DNA from 4 places in the Nocardia sp. CA-128927 genome. Region 4 is predicted to be linked to each of the others. Evidence: riboswitches for the same ligand, from Rfam matches in the RefSeq annotation. Region 4 holds a riboswitch; each other region holds the start of a gene.
What was found. A riboswitch is a leader RNA that binds a small molecule or an ion and turns the genes downstream of it on or off. The one in region 4 is predicted to bind S-adenosylmethionine.
Positions count from the first base shown of each region.

Region 1 (2,168 bases), 1.9 Mb from region 4:
GGTCGAACAGATCGCCAACGCCGCGGACGTCTCACCGCGCACGATCAACCGGTACTTCGACAGCAAAGAGGACATCGTCCTCGGGCCGGTGCAGGACTTCGGCCAGGCCGTGGCGGAGACGCTGCGCCGACTCCCGGTCACCGACAACGAACTGGAATCGCTGCGCACGGCGTTCCTGCAGGTGATCGACCGCGCGGTCAGCGAACCCGCGGGCGGGCCGGTCTCGTTCCGGCAGTTCCAGCAGATGCAGCGGATCGTGCGCAGCAGTCCCGCGGTCAGCGCGCGCAGCATCGAACACGCCGACAGCAAGAACATCGCCATCGCCGCGGTGGTCGCCGAACGACTCGCCACCACGCCCTGCGCACTCCCGGTGCGGCTGATCCTCGGCACCTGGCAGCTCATCGCCCACCTCGCCATGGAATGCGGCGAGAGCATGTTCGACTACGACGATCTGCACGACGCCGCTACCGCAGGCCGGAACTCGTTCACCGCGGCCTTCGACGAGTTCGTCCGGGTCTGCGGCGGCGCGCGGACCAGCGCGTCCGGCTGAGTTCGCGGATAGGTTTCGGCCGTCGCGGGGCGTCCGGTTATGATGCCCTCAGGTCATGAGTGCCAGCGCGAAGCCCCGGCTTGCTGGACGGCAACCCTCCAGCAGCGGTGGGGTGCTCCGGGTGATGACCGGGCTCTCGAAGGTCGAGAGCAAGCGCGCTTTCAGGAGGTTCCCGAAATGTGTTGTTGTCCTTCGCCCAAATCCCGATAACCCCCGTAGTTCTGGCGAACAACCTTTTCTTTGGAGCAAAGCTCATGAGTGATTCCACCGTGCCCGCAGCCGACTTCGATCCGGCGCAGTGGTCCTTCGAGACCAAGCAGGTACACGCGGGACAGGCCCCCGACGGCACCACCGGTGCCCGGGCCCTGCCCATCTACCAGACCACCTCGTACGCCTTCCGCGACACCGATCACGCCGCGGCGCTGTTCGGGCTCGCCGAGCCGGGCAACATCTACACCCGGATCATGAACCCCACCCAGGACGTGGTGGAGCAGCGCGTCGCCGCGCTCGAAGGCGGTGTCGCCGCACTGCTGCTCGCCTCCGGGCAGGCCGCGGAGACGTTCGCGATCCTGAACCTGGCGTCCTCGGGCGACCACATCGTGTCCAGCCCGCACCTTTACGGCGGCACCTACAACCTCTTCCACTACTCGCTGCCCAAGCTCGGCATCGAGGTGTCCTTCGTCGACGACCCCGACGACCTGGACCAGTGGCGGGCCGCGATCCGGCCGAACACCAAGGCGTTCTACGGCGAGACCATCGCCAACCCGAGCAGCGCCATCTTCGACATTCCCGGTATCTCCGCCATCGCGCACGAGGCCGGACTGCCGCTGATCGTGGACAACACGGTGGCCACCCCATACCTGATCCAGCCGTTGGTGCACGGCGCCGACATCGTCGTGCACTCGGCGACCAAGTACCTCGGCGGGCACGGCTCGGCGGTGGCCGGCGTGATCGTCGACGGCGGCAACTTCGACTGGACGGTGACCGACGCGCAGGGCCAGCCGCGCTTCCCCGGCTTCACCACCCCGGACCCGAGCTACCACGGTGCGGTGTTCGCCGACCTCGGCGCGCCCGCCTTCGCGCTCAAGGCCCGCGTGCAACTGCTGCGCGACCTCGGCTCGGCGATCTCGCCGTTCAACGCGTTCCTGATCAGCCAGGGCATCGAGACGCTGAGCCTGCGGGTCGAGCGGCATGTCGCCAACGCCAAGGCGGTGGCCGAGTTCCTGGCCGAACAGCCGGACGTCACGAAGGTCATCTACGCGGGCCTGCCGACCTCGCCGTGGTACGAGCGGGCAAAGCAGCTGGCACCGAAGGGCCCGGGCGCGATCGTCGCCTTCGAGCTGCGCGGCGGTGTCGATGCGGGCAAGAAGTTCGTGGACGGATTAGCCCTGCACAGCCATGTGGCTAACATCGGAGATGTGCGCTCCCTCGTGATTCATCCCGCGTCGACCACACACTCGCAGCTGACGCCCGAAGAGCAACTGCTCGCCGGTGTCACCCCGGGCCTGGTCCGGTTGGCGGTGGGGATCGAGGGAATCGACGACATCCTGACCGATCTGCGTGCCGGTTTCGCGGCGGCGGCGACGTGACATTGAGTACCGAACCGAGTTTCGCCCGT
Region 1 is NZ_CP192087.1:1,391,696-1,393,863, reverse strand. Features, by position in the region: gene ACQPW1_RS06430 (TetR/AcrR family transcriptional regulator) at 1-550, shown strand, start outside; SAM riboswitch class IV at 602-712, shown strand; gene ACQPW1_RS06425 (bifunctional o-acetylhomoserine/o-acetylserine sulfhydrylase) at 805-2,139, shown strand.
Region 1: it holds a riboswitch for S-adenosylmethionine, as region 4 does, so the genes downstream of both, ACQPW1_RS06425 (bifunctional o-acetylhomoserine/o-acetylserine sulfhydrylase) here and ACQPW1_RS46575 (rhodanese-like domain-containing protein) in region 4, are expected to answer to the same signal.

Region 2 (2,168 bases), 3.8 Mb from region 4:
TTGCGGACGCCGCGGACCTCGACGGCGAGTGCGGTGCTCATCGGGTCGCTCCTCGCGGTGCGGTGGAACCGGAATCGGCGATCTCGCGCAGCTTCTGCCAGGCCCGCTGGGTGGGCGACGGCGGTGGCGTGCGCTGGGTGCCCTTGGCGTAGTGGCGCTCGATGTAGTACTGCGCCACCGAGAGAATGGTGGTGAGCACGATGTACCAGGCGGTGGCGACCAGCAGCAGCGGCACCACCCGGCCGTTGCGTCCGTAGATCACCTGGACCTGATAGAACAGCTCGGCGATCGCCATCACCGACACGATCGAGGTGCCCTTGAACAGGCTGATCACCTCGTTGGTCGCGTTGGGCAGGATCGACCGCATGGCCTGCGGGACCACGATGGAGCGGAACTGCCGGACCTTCGGAATACCCAGCGCGGCAGCGGCTTCCAGCTGACCGGCGTCGACCGAGATGATGCCCGCGCGGATGATCTCGGCCGAATACGCCGCCTGATGCAGCGCGAGCCCGATCACCGCCGCGGTGAACCCGCTGATCACGCCGTTCACCTCGAAGGTGAAAAACGCGGGGCCGAACGGTATTCCGACCGACAGCGTGTTGTACAGGTAGGCGATGTTGAACCAGAACAGCAGCTGCACGATGAGCGGAATCGACCGGAACGCCCAGATGTAGCACCACGAGATCACCCGCAGCACCGGGTTGTTCGACAGCCGCGCGATAGCCAGCGCGGTGCCGAGCAGGAAGCCCAGGGCGGTACCCCACGCGGTGAGCTCCAGGGTCACCTTCAGCGAGGCGAGCACCGACTTCGCGGTGATGTACTTCGCGAAAGTCGGCCAATCCCAACCGGGATTGGTGACCAGGCCGTGGATGAACTGGGCGAGCAGGTTGAGCGCGACGGCGCTGATCACCCAGCGCCACGGATGCCACGTCTTGGCGACGGTCGGCGCGGAATCGCCCGGAACGGTGGCGGATTCGGCGGGTGTCACGGGGGAGTCCGCGATGCTCTCGGTCGACGCGGGCACGGACTTGTCCGGCGCCAGGTCCAGAACGGCGTCGGGGACGGCGACGGCATCGGGTGCGGCGGACGCACTCATGACTCCACCTCGCGGGCGCTCGGCTCCGTCATGAGTGCGAAAGCAGCTGTGTCATTTGTTCGCTCGCTGCGCTCACGCATGGTCGAGGTCCTTCGGAAGAACGAACGGACCGCGCCACATCGGGCCGCGGTCACATCACCCGGCCAGCGACGGGTGCAACAGACTGGCTGCGGGTCAGCCCCGACAGCTCGCGGATGTCACTTTGCATTGATCGATATGACGGCGGCCCCAACGGGTGCCTCGGACAGCAGCGATGATCACTTCGGTTCCTCCATCGGTCCCGGCGGAAGCACCCGCACCCGGTGAACCGGGGGGTTGCTGCGACGTCGACGAGCCAGGTCTCTCGGTCGCTCTGGATGGTTGTCGCCGATCCGGACACCGGACGATGTCAGGGTCGAGCCGAATTATCATGCCCAGCAGGCGAACCCTTGGGCAAGGGAAGTAATCACCGTGAGCGTAGATCTTGCCGTAGCCCGATTCGCCGGGTAAGTCCGGTAGCCGGATATGCGCTGGCGCAGTGTGATCGGGCGCTCACGCGCTCGGGGCGGCTCCGTCGGGGAGCAGCATACGGCTCGTCGGAGGTGTCCGTGTGCGGACCCCGCGAAGTCGGGCCGCAGACCTGATGTGTGCGCTTGCGCAACTGAGGGGAGGGGATCGATCGGCAGTGCTGGAGCGGTGGGCTCGAGGTGACACGCCGATAGCTTGCCAGGGGCAATACGGGCTGTTCACAGCGTTTGCCGGAGTACCGTCAGCCTTCGATTGTGTCGACGATGAGAAGAGGTCTCCGTGGCCGTGCAACGCCGTCTGACCGTATTGTCCGCCGTGGCGACCTGCTCGGTCGCACTGGCGCTCGCGGCACCGACCGCGGGCGCGGCCCCGATCCCGCCCGCCGTGCCGCCCGTTCCGCCCGCCGTGGCGAGCGACCGTCCCGCCCCGACCGGCACCGCCGCACCCGGCGACCTGTTCGGCGTCTACAACACCGCGATAGATGGCCTGCGCGCCTTCGGCATGCAGCCGTTCCTCTACCCGACCGCGGCCGCGTTCTGCCTCAACGGCACCTCGCTCGGCCTCG
Region 2 is NZ_CP192087.1:3,338,542-3,340,709, forward strand. Features, by position in the region: gene ACQPW1_RS15780 (amino acid ABC transporter ATP-binding protein) at 1-41, opposite strand, end outside; gene ACQPW1_RS15785 (amino acid ABC transporter permease) at 38-1,096, opposite strand; SAM riboswitch class I at 1,365-1,459, opposite strand; gene ACQPW1_RS15790 (hypothetical protein) at 1,883-2,168, shown strand, end outside.
Region 2: it holds a riboswitch for S-adenosylmethionine, as region 4 does, so the genes downstream of both, ACQPW1_RS15785 (amino acid ABC transporter permease) here and ACQPW1_RS46575 (rhodanese-like domain-containing protein) in region 4, are expected to answer to the same signal.

Region 3 (2,168 bases), 1.1 Mb from region 4:
GGTCCGGGCCGGTGGCGTGTGCTCGGTCCGAAGTAGTGGGTCCACCGTCACATCAACCTGTGGTTGGAGCATGACGCCCTGCCCACCTCCCATTCGACCTGCCTCGCACTTCCCTGTTGTTTGTGTCATAGCTGGGTTACCAGTGGGCAAACACCACGGTGACCAGTTGTCCACGGTACTCGGGGTTGTCGACGTTTGTTGTTCACCGGCGCGGTTGCCGGTCTTCCGGCCGCAGGCGGGGTTGTTGCAGGTCGTGGCGATTTCCGCCGGACGCGCCGAAGCAACCCCTGGTGGGCGGGTTGCCCGGCGGGTTCGCCAGGTGATCGCTGCGTCGATCCGCTCAGGCCGGTGTGATTCCCCACATCGACCTGGTGATCTTGCAGCTCAGGGCGTTTCGAGCGGAATCGATCAGGCCGCGGAGGCGGCGGTGCCGATGCCGAGGGCGGTCAGGATGGCGGCGCTGGCCTGTTCGAGCCGATCCCGGATCTTCGGGCGGCGCAGCAGCGCGACCGCGCGGGACGCGGCCAGGGCCAGGAGCACCATCGCTACCGCGGCAATGGTCGATTCGACGGCGCCGAGCGCGAGGGTGTTGGCGAAGGTGACCTCGGTCAGGAACTGGGGCAGCACGGCGAGATAGAACAGGCCGACTTTCGGGTTGAACATGCACGAGAAAACGCCCGCGGTGAACGCCGAGCGAACCGATACGCGGGTGCCGCCGCCCGCCTGCGCGAGGCCCTCGGCGCCCTCGGCCGCCAGCCCCGCCCTGCGCTGCCGCCGCTGATCGAGCAGCGCGCGGATACCCAAGTACACCAAGTAGATTCCGCCGACCACCTTGAGCGCGCGGTACGCGGTCGCCGACTGCTCCAGCACCGCGGCGACACCGGCCGCGACCACCACCGCCCACAGGATCCCGCCCAGCGCCGACCCGATCGCCGCCGCGATCCCCGGTCGGGCGTCTACCAGCGAGAACCGCAGCACGAGAAACGAATCCGGGCCCGGGGTGAGCGCCAGCAGGACGCACAGGCCGATGAAGCTGATCAGGAGCGAAAGTGACACCTCATGATGTGACCGCAAAGTCGCCGGATAAGCAACGGATTTCCACCCGCGCCCGCCGCGGGTGACCAGCGCGGACGGGTTTTCCGGGCGAACACGCGGCGTCGCGGACCAGTTGACAGGGCCGGGGGACATCTGCCAATCTCGGGTCAGGTCATGAGTACCAGCGTTCAGCCCCGGCTTGCTGGTCGGCAACCCTCCTCCGCGGTGGGGTGCTCCGGGTGACGACCAGGCCGACGCCCGACCGGGTGCGGCAAGCGCGGACTCGACGAATCTTCTGATCACGAGTCCCAGAGCCGACGGGATTTCGTGATGACTGCTGTGGCCACCCAGACCTGTGCCCCCCTCGCCAGGGTTTCCGGTGACGACCTCCAGGTACCGCTCGTCCAGGGCGGGACGACCACCTACGCCAACTTCGACTACGCCGCGAGCGCCCCCGCATTGGCCCAGGTCACCGACCGGGTGCAGCAGCTGCTGCCGTTCTACGCGAGCGTGCACCGCGGCGCCGGCTACGCCTCGCGGATCTCCACCGAGTGCTACGAGGCGGCCCGCGGTTCGGTGACCCGCTTCCTCGACGCGGCCGACGACCAGGTGGTGGTGTTCACCCGCAACACCACCGACTCGCTGAACCTGCTCGCGTCCTGTGTGCCCGGCGACACCGTGGTGCTCGACATCGAGCATCACGCCAACTTCCTGCCGTGGACCAGGCACGGCCGCCGCGTCGTGCAGGCCGCGGCCACCGTCGAGGAGACCATCGGGCGGCTCGTCGCCGAGCTGTGTAGCAAGCCCGCCGCGCTGCTCGCGGTCACCGGCGCGTCCAACGTGACCGGCGAGGTGCTGCCGCTGGAGCGCCTGGCCACCATCGCCCACCAGTGCGGCGCCCGCATCCTCGTCGACGCCGCGCAGCTCGCGCCGCATCGGCGAATCAGCCTGCGCGACACCGGCATCGACTACCTCGCGTTCTCCGGCCACAAGCTGTACGCGCCGTTCGGCGCGGGCGTGCTGGTCGGCCGCCGTGACTGGCTCGACAACGCGGAGCCGTACCTGGCCGGTGGCGGCGCGGTCCGCGAGGTCACCACCACCGGTGCCGAGTGGGCGCCCGCCCCGCAGCGGCA
Region 3 is NZ_CP192087.1:638,975-641,142, forward strand. Features, by position in the region: gene ACQPW1_RS03135 (Pls/PosA family non-ribosomal peptide synthetase) at 1-72, opposite strand, end outside; gene ACQPW1_RS03140 (LysE family translocator) at 409-1,056, opposite strand; SAM riboswitch class IV at 1,206-1,319, shown strand; gene ACQPW1_RS03145 (aminotransferase class V-fold PLP-dependent enzyme) at 1,366-2,168, shown strand, end outside.
Region 3: it holds a riboswitch for S-adenosylmethionine, as region 4 does, so the genes downstream of both, ACQPW1_RS03145 (aminotransferase class V-fold PLP-dependent enzyme) here and ACQPW1_RS46575 (rhodanese-like domain-containing protein) in region 4, are expected to answer to the same signal.

Region 4 (2,168 bases):
CTCCAGGAATCGGGCGATGCGCAGTGCGGATTCGGTCGAATGACGCACGCGCAGCGGCATTGTCTCCAAACCCTTGAGCAGCGTCCACGCGTTGAACGGGCTCAGCGCCGGACCGGTATGGCGCATCAGGGTTTTCACCGGACCCTCGATGTAATCCTTCGCACCGAGGATGGCGCCACCGAGTACCCGGCCCTGGCCGTCGATGTGCTTGGTGCCCGAGTAGACGACCACGTCGGCACCGAGTTCGAAACCGCGTTGCAGCAGCGGGGTGGCAAAGACGTTGTCCAGCACCACCTTCGCGCCCGCGGCGTGTGCGAGCTCGGTGACCCGGCGCACGTCGACGAGGGTCTGCATCGGATTGGCCGGTGTCTCGAAGAACACCGCCTGGGTGGGCACGGACAGTGCCTGCTCCCACTGGTCCAGATCCTCGCCGTCGACGAAGACGGTCTCGATGCCCCAGCGCGGCAGGATCTCGTTGCACACCACGAAGCAGGACCCGAACAGGCTGCGCGCGGCCACAAGTCGATCACCGGCGGCGAGCAGCGCGCCCAAAGCGGTGAATACCGCGGACATTCCGCTCGCGGTGGCGAAGCACGCCTCGGCGCCGTCGAGCAGCCGCATCCGCTCCTCGAACATGGCGACTGTCGGGTTGCCGTAACGGGAGTAGACGAAATGCTCCACGTCGCCGGTGAACGCGGCCTCCGCGGCCTCCGCGCTCTCGTAGACGAAGCCCGAGGTCAGGTACAGCGCCTCGGACGTTTCCTCGAAACCGGAGCGCCGCAACCCCCCTCGCACACCGAGTGTCGCGGGACCGACACCCTCGGGCAGCGGCTTGTCGAACGCACCACCGGTAATCACGACTGCCTCCCGCTGCGCGACCACACCCCTGGGCGCGCAAACTCCGGCCCTCCAAATGCTGACCTACAGCACGTGCAGCACGTACTCATGACTGCCGCCAAGGCAACCCGAGGGCACGCCAGCCGGTGCCGCCGCGATGTCCGTCCGCGCCGACCGGGCCTTCGAAACCCTCGAGCACGTTGTACGAGGTGCCGAACCCGGCCTGGGTCGAGGCGATCGCCGCGCCGATGGAGCGCTGGCCCGAGCGACAGAGGAAGATCACCGGGGCTTCCGGGTTGTGCCCGTCGAGCGCCGTGACCAGCTGCTCGGTGAACTCGCCGTTGCGCGTGCCGGTCGAATCGACCCACTCGATCAGCACCGTCGGGCGCTCGATCGAACTGGTGTCGGGCACACCGACGAACTTCCACTCGGCCTCGGTGCGCACATCGACCAAGACGGCTTCGGGGTTGTCCCGCAACAGATCCCAAGCCTGCTGCGGGGTGATGTCACCGGCATAACTCATCTGGACCCTCCTAGAATCCGCACTTGCCGCGCTCGGGTTTGACGCGCGGCCAGGTCGTCACCCGGAGCACCCCACCGCGGAGGAGGGTTGCCGACCAGTATTGCCGGGGCTTGACACTGGTTCTCATGACCTTCTGCTGAGATTGCCTGGACTAGGGTCGCCCTGTCAAATGGCTGCTCACGGTATGAGAATGCTCAATTACAGACCAACCATTTGCCACCGGATCGAGTCAGATTCCAGGTCGATGTCGCCTCATCGCCGTCGACTTTGGTGGTTACCGTGGCCTTCGCCCGGTCGCCATCGACCGCCGGATCGACGAGTTTCGTGATTTCCACGGTCTTTCCGCCGCCCGAACGCCCGGCGAGTGGGGAGCGTTTCGGGTCGAAGTTCTGGCAGCCCGTGCCTGGTGGGGGCACCAAGTCGGTGGTGTTGGAGCCCTCTACGAAGTTGCGCACCGCGGCGGCGATCTTGTCCGATTCTGTGACATTTTTCTCAGCGGGCGACATGGCGCCGCCGATGATGATCGCGCCGAGCACGACGACCGCGATGACGGCTGCGGCGACGAACGGTGCCACGGAACGCTTGTCGGTCTGGTCGACCTCGATGACTTCGTCCTCCGCAGGTGACTGCTGATCGCTCATATGACGATGATCCCTGGTCGACGGGGATATACGACGCTCGACCCCGACGCGGATGGGCGCGAGCGGCGAAGGTCGTTGCGCCACGCGGGTATCAACGGTGCGAGATCGGGTAACCCGGACAGAACGCGTCGGCGGCATCCATTCAGTTCACGCACCGCCTAGGGCCG
Region 4 is NZ_CP192087.1:10,032,184-10,034,351, forward strand. Features, by position in the region: gene ACQPW1_RS46570 (O-succinylhomoserine sulfhydrylase) at 1-858, opposite strand, end outside; gene ACQPW1_RS46575 (rhodanese-like domain-containing protein) at 944-1,360, opposite strand; SAM riboswitch class IV at 1,375-1,491, opposite strand; gene ACQPW1_RS46580 (Rv0361 family membrane protein) at 1,555-2,001, opposite strand.